Regions from separate parts of the Candidatus Brocadia sinica JPN1 genome, predicted to be linked through region 3. Evidence: riboswitches for the same ligand, from Rfam matches in the RefSeq annotation. Region 3 holds a riboswitch; each other region holds the start of a gene.

Region 1 (5,038 bases), 2.3 Mb from region 3:
CAGCAACACTGTCCCATGAGAGGTTAACCATGCCGCTTCCAGCCGTCGCCTCAAGGTCAGCAGGAGTTCCTGGCGCCTCGCCATTGACCTTCGATTCTACAATAAAATTAAAAATTAACGACAGCATTAATGTAACAGCCAATAAAGTGAATTTTTTCATTGCCATTTTCTCCTTATAGAGACAAATTCTCCTCTCAAAATAATTTCAATGGGAAACACTTTTTTACCATCCTTTAGCCCCTTCCTTAGCAAGGAGGGGCTAAAGGACGATTCATTTTGGTCGCATTTGCAAACCAAATGCCTCACAAGGCATTATACAAATCCTGCACTTCCTGGTCGGTCAAGACACGATTATAGATTTTAACGCCATCAATCTTGCCATTAAAGTAACCATTACCATTCATTGAGTGCCCTATTCTCATATCGGAATACCATGTCAATGGCACAACCGTATTCCCCGCGGGATGGATTCGTGTATTAACCAACTGGCCATTTACATAGAGCTTCTGCTCCCCTGTAGCCTTGTTGTAAGTGCCTGCTACATGATACCAGCTACCCACCGAATTGACCAAATCTTTTACAGCGGTCTTTTGCGTCTTATTCCCGTTTCCATCTTGTGTCACGGCGATAAATTGAAGCTTATCAGGCGCTGTTTTGGAAAATTGCACAATAAAACCTTCCCTAAATTGCACATCAGAATTCCATTTCCATGCGCCCAATATGGCATCAACAGCGGTTGTATCATTTGCATACTTATAGAACCATGCGGCAATAGAAAGCTCTTCATTATTCATGCGGGGAATTGATACATAATCGCTGGCGCCATTAAAGCTTAACCCATTTCCACTCTTCCCCTCTGTCCATGTGGCCCCACTGATGGCGCCATCGTTGCCGTTGCCAGACGCATCAGTAGCAACCGTCCCACTCCCTTCGTCGAACGGATAGCTGGCCTGCAAACCAGTGCTAAAGGCATTATACAAATCTTGTACTTCCTGGTCGGTCATGGCTTGATTGTAAAGGCGGAAGTCGTCAATCTTGCCATTAAAGTAACCGTTACTAATCATTGATTGCCCTATTTTCATGTCAGAATATAATGTCAATGGCACAACCGTATTTCCTGCGGGATGGTTTCGTGTATTAACCAACTGGCCATTTACATAGAGCTTCTGCTCCCCTGTAGCCTTGTTGTAAGTGCCAACTACATGATACCAGCTACCCACCGAATTGACCAAATCCTTCACAGCAGCCTTCTGCGTCCTATTCCCACTTCCATCCTGTGTCACAAGGACAAATTCAAGCCTATCGGGTGTGGTTTTATAAAATCGCAGATCAAAACCCTCCTGTTGTTGCACATCTGAATTCCATTTGTAGCCACCGAATATTGAATCAATATTCGTTGTATCCTTTGCATTTTTATAGAACCATGCAGCAATGGAAACCTCGTCATGATTCATCAGAGGAATCGACACGAAATCATCAATCCCATCAAAACTCAACGCCCCACCATTCTTGCCGGTTGTCCATGTGGCCCCATTGATAGCGCCATCGTTGCCGTTACCTGATGTATCGGTTGCAGTCACCCCACTTCCTTCATCGAATGTATAGCGGGCATGCAAACCCGTGCTAAAGGTGTTATACAAATCTTGTACTTCCTGGTTGGCCAAGGCTTGATTGTAAAGGCGGACGTCGTCAATCTCGCCATTAAAGTAACCGTTATTGCCAGAATTTCCTATTTTCATGTCAGAATAATATGTCAATGGCACGACCGTATTTCCCGCCGGATGGTATTGGGTATTAACCAGCTGCCCATTTACATAAAGCTTCTGTTCCCCTGTAGCCTTGTTGTAAGTGCCAACTACATGATACCAACTACCAACTGAATTGACTAAATCCTTTATCGCGGTTTTCTGTATCCTATTCCCATTTCCATCCTGCGTCACGAGAATAAATTGAAGCTTATTGGGAATAGTTTTGTTAAATCTCAAATCAAACCCCTCCCGCAGTTGTACGTCTGAATTCCATTTATATCCACCGAATATGGCATCAATATTTGTTGTATCATTTGCATTTTTATAGAACCATGCAGCAATGGAAATCTCGTCATGATTCATACGTGGAACCGACACAAAATCATCAATCCCATCAAAACTCAACGCCCCACCATTCTTGCCGGTTGTCCATGTGGCCCCATTGATGGTACCATTATTTCCGTAGATTGAAGAATCAATAGCGATAGTACCGTTCCCTTCATCAAATTTATAGTACCCTACCATACCGGCTTTAAAAACGGTAATATTCACTGCGCTAGAAGTCGTCGTTGCTCCATCGTTATCTGTTGCTTTTGCTGAGAGTATATAACTGCCAGCGGTTACATTGTTCCATGTGAGAATGTGAGGTTCGGAAGTTGTTTCACCAAGTTTTGTGCTCCCCGCGTAATACTCAACCTTGCTCACGACACCATCAATATCCGAGGCCGTTGCCGTTATCGTTATGTCCGTTGGTGTTGTAAATGTCGCCCCCTCAGTCGGGTTGGTAATAGCCACAGTGGGCGATGCATTATCTCCCAAACCATCAGCAAGATTTTTCCCTCTCGAGAGTATTTCATTGGCGCCTCCTCCCGTCACGACAAATAAATATGCGGTGTAGGGTGAATGTGTCCTGTTAAAAGTAGGGCAAAGTTCAAAGCCTTTGTTCCACAAAAGCTTTATAATGTCTATCTGCGATACAGGCGCTACCCTACCAAATCCTCTCCCATTTGCCTCGTTGTATACACCCATGATAAACCACCCGTGATAATCCAGAGGCCCAGGTTGGTCTATTTCGGTAATATTTTGGTAACCCACATCACCCGGATACCGATCAAAATAAATATTGGGATAAATTACGTAACCCCTTTTCCACTCACTCGCGCCATATATTTCGTACACCCCACTACTACTACCACCGCCTCCAGGAGATCCCTGGTCCACAATATTTGTGCCATACTTTAGGTATTTCGTTTTTATATAATGACTGTCTGGATAGATTGATACCTCTGACACCTTGGCTCCATTATCCCACTCGAGTCGAACGGTCTTGACATTTGCATCATCCTGCACAACAACCGCTGTTGTAAGTGTTCCACGATTAGCGCATGCATCAAGGTAAAACCCTGCCTGATCCTCATTGACACTCTTGATCACCAGATCCTTGATCGCATGTTCATAATGGTGTCCGCCGAAAAAACGTCCATATTTCAGTCTTATCTTACTATTCTCTAGAGATACTTCCAATGCTCCATCTGTATCTGCCCCAATGCTAATACTTCCCCATTCTTGCGCAAAAGAGGGAAAAGACAGAATGAATAAAAATCCTAATATGCCGGTGAAAGAAATCGCCCCTAATATTAATTTATGTCGAATAGCCATTTTCTTACTCCCCAATTAACATTCAAATAAAAAAGCCTTACTGCAAAGATATTCATAAAAACATCTTCGGCAGTAAGGCTATCTTGTTTAAACTACTTCCCTGTATGTTTAAAGACCCTTTACTTTGCGTCCCCTGATTACTCAGGGTTTGCCCTTATCGAAATGTATTTCTATATAATTAGTGTGTTAGTGTGTTAGTGTGTTAGTGTGTTAGTGTGTTAGTGTGTTAGTGTGTTAGTGTGTTAGTGTGTTAGTGTGTTAGTGTGTTAGTGTGTTAGTGTAAAATACAGCATAATCACATCTGTGTCAAACAAAAAATAAAAATAATTATTAATAACCTAAATCCTGCAACAAGGCAAAGCCTTGTTGCAGGATTAGACGAGAAAAGGTAGAATCTCCAAGGGAATTGAAGGTATTTTAAGAATAAAAACACCTAAAAGGAGGTTCACCTTTTCAATGAAGACTATAGCACAAAACGGGGAAAGAAGACAACCGAAAATCAAGACGGAGATGAGTGGGAAGGGATTAACAGTACACGCAGCACTCTTACCAGTCCTAACCTTTATGTATGGGGAATATGGGGAAGTTGTTATTCAGGCAGAGAGTACAAGAGGCAATCCGTAAGGAGCGGGGGGGCAAATGCCCAGTATCAGATTGTTGATGCCATGCAAATGGCAGTAATCGGTTTGATAGCCGGAGCGACCTCGATGGTGCAGATAACGAAGGTATGGGCAGATGAGGTACTGATGAAGATGGCGGGATGGAAAAGAATCCTGTAGATACGACAATAGGACGTATGATGAAGCTGGTAACGCAGAGGGATATTGTGGAGCTGACAGGGATAATCCATCGATTCAGGGGACAGGTGTGGAAACGGGCGGTGCGTTCAGGTCACAGATTGAGAAGTGCGCTGAGCGATATGTGGATAGACGTTGATTCAACCGTGGATGGAGTATATGGGAATCAGGAAGGAGCAGAGGTTGGATACAATCCTAAGAAAAAGGGCCAGAAGGCGTATCAGTATTTAATGGCATTTGTTGGAGAAACAAAAGCAGTAAGGAAGTTGGTCAAAATCGAGAGGGGGTTGTTTCCTCTGCCCCTGTACGAGTATTTCTGTTACGTTACGACAGAGCGGTTAAGTCCGATAGAGGCGCATGGTTCGTATGGAGAGAGGGCTACGTGTGAGACGTGGATAGAAGAGTGTAAGAGTCAGATGAATGCGGGTCATTTACGTACGGGTGAATTTTTGACCAATGCAGCGTTATTTCAGTGTGCTGAGAATACTGCAAAAGGGGATGGTATACCTCCGTGCCGGTTTTGTCGCTCCGAATGGTTAAATCAGGACTATTTCCCAGTTCTTTTTGTTCATAATGAAACTGAGTAGCTCAGAAAATCGCTAAACATTGAGGTTTATTATTGATTTTTGTCCGGAAAGGCTATTGCTGAAGGGCGATTTTCGCGGCGCGAAAATCATTTGCAGAATTTAGGTTTCAATAAAACGGTGGGTGGAGCAGGGAACCAAAGAGACACAAAGTGGTTTATAAAAACCAAAAACAACATGGAAACTGTTCCACTCACCAGAGAAAGGAGTAAGGGAAAAGGGAGCAAGGATACTTTTATCAGTAATCAGT
Region 2 (5,038 bases), 980 kb from region 3:
TCACACTTTAATCGGATAAGTATACAGGCCCTCTACCGTTTATCGGACATCTGTATCGTTAGCTCATTACACGATGGCATGAATCTGGTTGCCAAGGAGTTTATTGCCACCCGTTTCGACGAGTCTGGCGTATTGCTCCTCAGCCGGTTTACCGGCGCAGCCGAAGAACTCACGGGCAGTATTCAAATCAATCCTTACGCTATCGACACTTTTGCCGGGGCGATAAAGACCGCCATCGAAATGCCTCCCGACGAAAAGAAAAAAAGGATGCAACGACTCAGGGAGCATCTGCTGGAACACAATATATACAACTGGGGACAGAGTATAGTGAATGAACTCATCAAATTACATCAATGAAATACGCATTCGACCATATTCAGACTATTAACGAACTTCTCCGGACACAGAAGAAAATAATCCTATTGACGGATTTTGACGGCACCTTAACGCCTATTCGTGAACATCCGGACCTTGCCATGCTCTCGGAAGAAGTGCGTCAGATTTTATTGAAATTTTCTCAGAACAGAACATTCTTTCTTGGCATAATAACGGGGCGTTCACTCCGGCAGATAAAAAAACTGGTTAATATTCCAGGGATTTTATATGCAGCCAATCATGGAATAGAGCTGGAGGGACCGGGCGTACGGTTTAGCAGTTCAGAGGCAAAAAAGGCACGCTGTAATCTCTGGCACATGTATATGCGGCTCTTTAAATCTTTAAGACATATTGAAGGGGTATACCTGGAAGACAAAGGCTATACCATTAGTTTGCATTACCGGTTGGTCAAAAAGGCAAGTGACGTGGAATTCGTAAGGAAGACCCTTGACAGTATTACAAAACCTTACGTAGAGAGAAATATACTGTCCCTGAGTACGGGAAAGATGGTTTATGAGATACGTCCGCCGGTAAAGTGGAATAAAGCCACTACGATTCAATGGTTATTGACCAATTATTTTCCCTTAGAATTCAACGGGGATGCACTTCTTGTTTATCTTGGCGATGATCAGGCAGATATAGAAGTATTTACTGCTTTAAGCGGGAAAAGGCTGATGATCTTTGTAGGAACACCATTGGATACATTCTCGGCTGATTACTTTGTCAACTCACCCGAAGAGGTAAAGGTTTTTTTAGAACTTCTTTATAATCAAAAAAGCGAGGACAACAATGGGCACCTTACAGAAGGCAAAAGAGCCATTTAGATTCTATACGCAGACACATATACCAGAACTCACCGGGCTAAAGGCAAGCAATCTGCAGGAGTTGTTAGACCTCATAAAAACGGTTCCAGGGTCGGTTATCTATCATCATACCCACAGTTTTCTTCAGCAACACCAATATTTGTCACCGGAACCTCCAAATGATTTTGCCTATTGGATTAATGGTGTTTTGGGTGACGAGGTGCTCGGCGAAGATCTGTTTAGTATTGATACGATCCAATACACAACCATCCGTGAACTTCGTAACGAAATCATTCGCACCATTGAAAACTACATAGCAAAACATCCTAAATCGCTTCAAAGATTTGCAACATCAGGGGAAGCGTTCCATTTTGTAAAATCGATTAGCTTTGTCTTTCAAACACCCTATACAGCCTCAGACCTCAAGGAATTTCAAGCAGTATTGCAAAGGATTACCCTTGATTCTATTTACTTTCACATGTTTGAGGCCAGACTTCGTATTGGAGTGGGTACGAATGATTTTTCTCACTGGCTTGAACATAGTCTGTCAGAGAGCAAACTGGCAAATAAAATTGCATCGCTGGATCCATATACCCATACCATGGAAAACCTGAGATTTGCTCTGGTAAAATTAACAGAAAAAAGGATTGTTGAACTCTCTTTAGAGGAATTTCCTGCCAGGGTGACACTTCAAAATCCCTAAATTTTCGTGAAATAATGGCAAAGATCACTGAATATGAATCCATCGTTGGCCCCCACACCATTGAAGAATTGAAATTATTGGCAGGCAAACTTCAGGGGAAACTCATCCAGAACATCAATTCAACTGCTGTTGGTGGCGGTGTAGCAGAGATTCTTAATCGCATGGTGCCTCTATTGCAAGAATTAGGGGTAGACACCCGATGGGACTTTATCAAGGGTGGAGAGGATTTTTTCAACGTCACCAAAAAATTCCATAATGCCCTGCACGGTAAATCCGAAGAGATCACTCCGCAGATGTTTGAAATCTTCATGGAGACAAGCCAGCGGAATATTGACGAGGTGAAGACTATTGGAAACGTTGTGTTCATCCATGACCCGCAGCCTATCACCCTGGTTAAGAAAAAGACTTCCATTCCTGACAGCAAATGGATTTGGCGGTGCCATATAGACGTATCAGCGCCCGATAAGCAGGTATGGAACTTTTTGGCGCCATTTATCCATCAATATGATGCTGCTGTCTTTTCTTCTCCAAATTTTTCACAACTCTTACCTATCAGACAATTTCTGATAACACCTTCCATCGACCCTTTAAGTGATAAAAATAAGGATTTGCCGCAGGAGACAATCGACAAAGTCTTAGAAAAATATCATATACCTGCAGACACTCCCATTATTACTCAAATTTCACGGTTCGACTATTTAAAGGACCCTATCGGCGTTATTGAGGCGTATCGTTTGGTAAAAAAACGTATTGACTGTCAACTCATTATTGCCGGCGGTACGGCCACAGACGACCCGGAATCGACCAAGGTCTTTGCAGAGACAAAGGAAGTTGCTGGCAATGACGCTGACATACACATCCTCCCTATCCCTTCCGGCAGCGACATTGAGATCAATGCGCTCCAGAGGGCATCTGACGTTATTATTCAAAAATCACTTCGTGAAGGATTTGGACTTACCGTAACAGAGGCATTATGGAAGGCAAAACCAGTTGTCGCATCCGGCACAGGGGGTATTCCGTTACAGGTCAAACACAAATATAGCGGCCTCTTATGTCATAGTGTTGCCGGCGCAGCATTCGCCATTAAACAGTTATTAAACAGTCCTGAATATGCCAAAAGACTTGGTAAGAACGGCCATGAGCACATTAAGCAGAACTTCCTTCTTACCCGTCACTTAAAAGACTACATGCTCTTATTTCTGTGCATGTACCATCCCGAAGATATTGTTTACTTATAAAAAAGATTCATCGTTTCTCTGCCCAAATATTCATGCTTATTTTTTCTCAAGACGTTTTGGACTGGATTTTGAAAAATTACATGGTATATTTTACATTTATAGAGATCGGGCAAGATAAACTTTTTAAAAGTAAAAAAACATTTTATTGCATTCAAAAAGATAAAATAACTTATTAACATAAACAAATAAGACATTACGATAAAGGTAAACCCTGAGCAATCAGGGGGCGCAAAGTAAAGGGTCTTGCTAGCCGTTTAAGCGGTTTAAACAGTTTACGCCGCTTATGAGACAGCCTTACTGCCGAAGATGTTTAAGTGTATATCTTTGCAGTAAGGCTTTTTTATTTTCATTTGAGACGATTATCGTGAAACAAAGGGTTTCCAACGCCGTTAAGAAAATAAAGAAAATTTGAGTTTGAGCAGGAGAGAGGTGATGGGAAAACTTGTTTTCTGGTGCAGAATTTTTTTAAGCATTCTGGTCGTAGGTTTTTTCCACGCTTCAAGAATTTACGGACGAGAGCTTCTGAAAAAGAAGATGGTGGCAAGTACAGAGGTTACCATAGGGCAAGGAGCAAGGGGGGTTTTCCAGAGAGAGGAATTGGGAGGATTGAAAGAATGTCCATTGGGAAGAAATGAAAAATTAGAAGAAAAGGGAATTGCCATACAATCTGTAAATCAGTCCAAGAACATAGGTGTGCTTGTCCTTGCACACGGAGTACATCGCATGCACGGAGAACAGGTGCATGAAGAGCGCAATTCGGAGGCACTTCCCTTGTGGAATGCTTCTGTTCTGGAAGTGGTAAAGCCACTCACTGATAAATATCCGCTGGAAGTTGCCTTTGGTATGGCTGATCCGGATACCATAAAGGAAGCTGTTCATAGCTTAGAAGAAAAGGGCGTTTCTGAAGTGATCGTGGTGCCACTCTTCATCTCCTCTCACAGCCCAATCATAGGTAATTCCCGTTACATCCTGGGTATTCAGGAGAAATTGCCCGAAACTACCACTGTTAAATCCTTACCAAGGATAGAAAGCAGGATAAAATTTCGCATGTCAGGCGCTCTGGATGATAGCATGCTCGTTGCGGAAATTCTTTTCGAAAGGGCTATGGAGCTTAGCGCTAATCCGCCTAATGAAACGGTTATTCTGGTCGGGCACGGGCCTAATGATGAAAAAGAAAATAGACTCTGGCTGGCTGACATGGAAAAGCTAGCCTACTATGTTCGCGAGAAAGGCAACTTTAAGAAAGTTAAGGTTGCGACATGGAGGAGTGATGCCCCGGAGGAGATCAAAGAGAGGGCTATTCATGAGCTGAGAACAATGGTAGAGATGAGCGGCAAAGACGGGAAGGTCATTGCAATCCCACACTTACTCGCCACGGGTGGTGTAGAAAGTGAAATTGTGGCCGCTTTGAAAGGACTTCCCTATATCTTCAATGGCAAAACCCTATTACCCCATAGCAACATAACGAGGTGGGTAGAAATGCAGGTAGAAGAACAAATGAAAGAATCCACGGGGAGACAGCGATGAAAGAAAACCATTGTGATGAATTAAAATCCATTGATTATCCCATTCATTACCTTCGGTAAAGCAGGAGGTCAATTTTTCATCTAAGAAATATGGCTTTGCAATTAGTTGAGCTTAAACTTTAGATAACTTACCATACAGAGAAAGAGGGGAATATGAAATTAAACAATTTGTTAATACTCGCGTTATTAATAAGTTTTCTTTTTGTAGGATGTGAAAGAGTAAAAAAGGTGATCGAGAAAAAAGAGATACCTAAGATTACCGTGCAAGAAGATTTGAATGCCGAAAAAATGGCTAGCGATCTCTGGAGGAAAATACAAGGGGAAAAATATTGGGTCAACTGGAAGATGTGGCCAGGCAAGGAAGCGTTATATACAGGAGGCAGAGAACCTCAT
Region 3 (5,038 bases):
CAAGAGAACCGTTATTACTATCCTTATTTTCGATCTCTTTCTTTACAACGGTATCATTATAGTCATACTCAATATTGGTTGCATATTGGAACGCCTTTAACGACGGTTTCTTTTTTCCTTTTTGCTTTGGCACGGCGGCGGCATGGATGATTTTTACCTGCTGATTGAGTTCATTTACCACAAATTCTGTCGCCATGCCACGGCCATTAATTTCTTTTATTACGTTTCCCACCTGATCTTTACCGGTTTTGGATTTGTGCCAGAATTCCGTGTTGATGATGAGGCGGTATCTACTATCGTCTCCTTCAGATAACCAAATGAATCTTTACCTTTATCCTTGATCTTATCCTTTCTATCACCATCGGGATCATTCTCCGGGTAATAGTCATACGTGGTGATATTCCCTTCAGGATTGGTCTTTGAGGTCATCTGCCATATTTATTATAAACAAACAATTCCACAATCTCCTGCGAGGTATCTCCTTCAAGTTTTGCCTGGTTAGAATCGCCCAACGGGGTTACGGTGGGATAAACGACCTTGACCACATCTCCGTAAACATTATCCGTAATGCCGTCTCCGTTCAAATCGACCAGACCGAGTTTTACACCAGCTTCATCCAGCATCTCCTGAACTTCTGCGCCAGAAATTCCCATAACCTCTGCCAAGTCGTTCAGATTATTACCCTCCTGGTAATCATAGAAATACGTGGTGGTGTATCTTTCCTTAGAATTCGTACCTCCATTGGGTGGTGTATGACTGGAATCGTTTCCCCTGGGGTCAGTTTGTGTTCTGACCCGGTTGTATATCGGGTCATAGGTGTATGTTGGCTCTATCTGTTGCTGGGCGCCTCCCCGGTCGCTATCGGGTAACTGTTTATTCTCTAAAAGATTCCCATGTTTGAACCTGCTTTTCCGATAATCTACTGATCCCAAATTCTCAGTTGCATAGGCATTTTCCACAGTATTCCCTTCAGGCAGTGCGGATTTAACCCTTTCGCCGTCTTCGTTATATTCAAAAGGTCGCCTCAAAGTATTCCGGCTCACCCTCACGTAAACCTTTCGTATATTCCTTTGTGGATACGGCATTCCCCAGTTTGTTATGTTCATATACCGCCTTATTCCCGTTGCGGTCTGTTACCGTCACACGGTTGACCGGGTCATTTGTATCCAGGGGATTTGAAGTCATCTCTTCGTATTTATACGTTATATCACCGCCAGCAGCAATTCCACTTGCATTGATCCCGCCGTACGTCTGCTTAACGACGTGACCGTATGCATAGGAATTTTCATCTGTTTCATAAACATTGATCAGACGAGGAGAGCCGCCAGCCGCAACTTCATTGGGTGCAGTTATGGTCAGAAGGCCATGATTCAACTTCTCATTATCAAACCCGGACGAATAGGTATATCTCTTGGTCTTACCATCCGGAAAATTATTACCATTAGGTGTACCTGTAACAGATGGAGATGTGACGGAAACGAGGTCGCCGTTACTGTCGTATTCAAATGTAATGGACCTGTTGATGAAGTCCTTTACCTCAACAAGCCTTCCGTTAGTGTTATAACTGTAAGTGATCTTTCTGCCCAATGTGTCGATAGCCCCTAAAAGTTTTCCATCCTCATCCCTTGTAAAGGTCATGGTATTGACATGCCTGTCTTCTAAATGGACAAGGAATCCATTTCTGTCATAAGACTTTTTGCTCCCCTGTCGGTCTCTTAAGGTAAAGGAACCATCTCCATTCTTTGTCAGACGGGTATAGGCGCCGAGCGGGGTGCTGTCTGCGACATCTGATTGCAGCCCGTAAAGGTCAGAGTGGCCGTGACCGTCCATAACCACAACGCTTCCCACTTTTATAAATGAATCACTCAGGATAGGAGAAAAGGTATCCGTTGAAATGGCATCCTGATTCTCTTCGGTAATTTCCAAGAGCCTGGAGTTATAGTTAAAATCCCAGTTATGACCCAGCGGGCTATCAAAGGTAACACGGCTTTTATAGGTGCGGGTAAATGTCCAGTCGAAACCACGTCCGGGGATCTTGAGGTCTGTTATCTGTAAGACAAATTCACCATTGTGAAGGGTTATGGGGTCGGGGGTGTCATTTTTCAAGCCACCGCTTGCAATCATGGAAGCGGTATCAGGTGGTGGGCATATTGTGCAGGTTGCGTCAATAAAAATGCCACCCCTTGCTTGAACAAATTTTTTCCCGTGTGTGGACGTGCTGTTGAAAGGACAAACAAAGAAGTCGTCATTGATTATAAGTCCCGATAATATGAGTGTTGGTGTAACCATTGCGACTGGCGTTGGTTCAGCCTCTTTTACGGCAACGACGACCTCACCAAACATCGCCTGCATCGGTCTGCTCATAAAATACCATTGAATTGCAAAACTCGTCTGTCCAGCCACTACGGTAGTAATCGTAAATACACCGTGGTGGGCAGTGAATGGCGTATCTGATGATATCGTTGCAACATTCGGATCACCTGTATTTAAAGGCGTATACAGGGTTTCTTCCTCTGTAAGATCAGCCGTGATCTGCCAGGTCGTTGTCTCTCCAACTTTCATCTCTAAGACAGAGGGGCCGCATGTATGGGCATATCCGGCCAAGGTAAATATGACAGAAGAAAAAATGAAGAAGGCAAAAGCAAACAGATATTTTACGAAAGTACGTTGTGCACGCTTTGGAAATTTAAAGCTATGTGGTTGCATAGTTTCCTCCTTTTATGGCTGGACTTTTTCTTCGATGCCCTTAGATTGGTAGAATGGTAGCAAAATGGTTATTATTGCATCTTTCAAGAACTCCCAGAAGGCCATTGATCGATGATATTTACAAAATAAAAAAGCCTTACTGCAAAGATATTTCCTGGAAACATCTTCGGCAGTAAGGCTATCTTTTTTCCCAACAAGCGGTCTTTTATAAACTGCGCTCTTGGTCTGTTTAAAAGACCCTTTACTTTGCGCCACCTGATCACTCAGGGTTTGTCTTTATCGCGATGGTTTTTTTATTGTATAAATAAATTGATGGAGATAAATTGTTTTCAGTCGTAATGGTTAACAATAATTATTATAGTTATCAATAAAAATATAAAATATCTTGAAACACTATTTCCGTCGAGGTATGATTTTTCAACCATTCATAACCATTATTCCATGAAAAACACATCCTTCACATTTAAGCATCATGGCTGGCTGGGTATTGGATTAATCTGTTTTGTTGAGTGCTGCTTGCTCATTCAGCATCACAATTACTTTGCTTATAAAATCAGCATCTGGGCAACCCCTTTATGTTGGTTGGGCTACGTGATGCTTTTAGATGCGATTATTTTTAGGCTCAAAGGGAATTCACTCCTCTGTAACCGCAGACGGGAATTTTACATTCAGATGCCCCTGTCTATTGCCTTCTGGCTCCTATTTGAATTTTACAACCTCCATCTTGCAAACTGGGAATATCAGGGTTTGCCGAAAAACAGGATAGAACTCTGTATTGGAATGGGACTGGCCTTTGCTCTGATCATGCCGGGGATGTTTCAAACCACAGAACTCATCAAAACCCTGAAATTTTTCGATCGATTTCGGATTGCCAATCTCCGCGTTTCAAACAGGATTATATATACCAGTATTGTCCTGGGATTCTTTTTTATCATGGCTCCATTGCTCATCAGCAGAGACTATGCCCGTTATCTCTTTGGGCTGGTCTGGACGGGATATGTCATGATATTCGACCCCATCGTATATTGTAGCAAAGGGGAATCATTATTAAAGGATTTAGAAGAAGGCAGGCTTTCCCGGATATTGAGCCTCTTCGTAGCAGGTTACATCTGCGGTTTCCTGTGGGAGTTCTGGAATTACTGGGCTGCATCAAAGTGGGTGTACACCGCCCCTTTTATGAAGGATGTAAAGATCTTTGAGATGCCAGTGGCAGGATTTCTGGGATTCGGGCCTTTCGCGTGGGAGTATTTTTGCTTTTACCATTTCTGCAAACTCGCTGGAAGATCGGCATTGACTAAGCAATGAATACTATAGTATTACTGTTTAAAAACTTTTTTTTAGAAAGTTTTTATCTCTCTTGTATTCTCCCCTTCGCAAGGGGAGAAAGAGAAGGGTTGTTTGGTCGGCTATCTGCATACTTAGGAATTTCAATTGCCACAGGGTCACAAAATACAAAGAAAAACTTTGTGTCTTGGGGTCTTGGTGGTTGAAAAAAATTGGCGAAGACCTGATTCAATGACAAGAAATTTTAAAAAATTAGTTCCTCCCCCTTTGATGGGGGAGGCCAGGTGGGGGGTTAAAGGAAAAGATCAATCACCCTCCCTTAGTCCCTTCCATCAAGGGAGGGATAATGTAATGTTAAGGAATTTCAATCTTATATGATTCCCCTCTAAAAAGAGGGGAGATGAAAAGTCGCTGCCAAAGCAGCCTAATTTTAATAGGCTAAAATATGTATCCATCAAAACCCTGGAACAAAAATTGGTGGACGATCGGCTTGTTTGTTATCGGTATAAGTATCCTTTTTGTCATGGTTATATGGAATACAGAAAACGCCAAACAACCTGCATCGGTTAACGAAATTAAGCCAGGAGAATTAACTCCCTATGATCACCTTATTGAAGCAAGGAAGGCATTAATGGATGGATACAAACCAGATGAAGACCCGTTCAAAACTTCCTGGGGAAGGGTGTATGATGCAAGGATACATCTAGAGGCCATCAAACAGGATTCCCCGGAATATGCTGAAGCACAAAGGTTAATGGACGAAGTAATGCGGAGAGAGGCAGAAATGGAAAGAGCATCGGTGATCCAAACCCAAAAGTATTTGAAAAAGCAGCGTGAAGAGGTGATGGGGAAACTTGAGAGGTATTTTGTGGGTAAAGATATGTACGTACATGTGGAATTAGAGGGAGAAGAAGCGACAATTTTACGAATGGAGTACATGTTCTGGTCGCGTCCTCTCGTGTATCAGGTAGTGAATGGCACAGGCTTTCTCCCCGCCCTTAAAAATCTAGGATTCAAAAAGGTGATCTTCGACGCCACTCACGATTAT

What was found. A riboswitch is a leader RNA that binds a small molecule or an ion and turns the genes downstream of it on or off. The one in region 3 is predicted to bind cyclic di-GMP.
Region 1: another riboswitch for cyclic di-GMP. It lies ahead of BROSI_RS15340 (LamG-like jellyroll fold domain-containing protein); the one in region 3 lies ahead of BROSI_RS04960 (DUF6531 domain-containing protein).
Region 2: another riboswitch for cyclic di-GMP. It lies ahead of BROSI_RS00455 (sirohydrochlorin chelatase); the one in region 3 lies ahead of BROSI_RS04960 (DUF6531 domain-containing protein).

What each region holds. Positions count from the first base shown of each region.
Region 1 is NZ_BAFN01000001.1:3,353,815-3,358,852, reverse strand. Features, by position in the region: gene BROSI_RS15345 (hypothetical protein) at 1-160, opposite strand, end outside; gene BROSI_RS15340 (LamG-like jellyroll fold domain-containing protein) at 303-3,407, opposite strand; cyclic di-GMP riboswitch class I at 3,473-3,570, opposite strand; partial or broken gene BROSI_RS19265 (transposase) at 3,864-4,683, shown strand.
Region 2 is NZ_BAFN01000001.1:110,368-115,405, forward strand. Features, by position in the region: gene BROSI_RS00430 (alpha,alpha-trehalose-phosphate synthase (UDP-forming)) at 1-357, shown strand, start outside; gene otsB (trehalose-phosphatase) at 354-1,199, shown strand; gene BROSI_RS00440 (DUF5752 family protein) at 1,165-1,881, shown strand; gene BROSI_RS00445 (glycosyltransferase) at 1,896-3,119, shown strand; cyclic di-GMP riboswitch class I at 3,313-3,424, shown strand; gene BROSI_RS00455 (sirohydrochlorin chelatase) at 3,552-4,646, shown strand; gene BROSI_RS00460 (cytochrome P460 family protein) at 4,799-5,038, shown strand, end outside.
Region 3 is NZ_BAFN01000001.1:1,089,473-1,094,510, reverse strand. Features, by position in the region: gene BROSI_RS04975 (RHS repeat domain-containing protein) at 1-232, opposite strand, end outside; gene BROSI_RS04970 (hypothetical protein) at 220-429, opposite strand; gene BROSI_RS04965 (hypothetical protein) at 426-1,028, opposite strand; gene BROSI_RS04960 (DUF6531 domain-containing protein) at 1,012-2,706, opposite strand; cyclic di-GMP riboswitch class I at 2,872-2,991, opposite strand; gene BROSI_RS04950 (hypothetical protein) at 3,148-4,011, shown strand; gene BROSI_RS04940 (hypothetical protein) at 4,436-5,038, shown strand, end outside.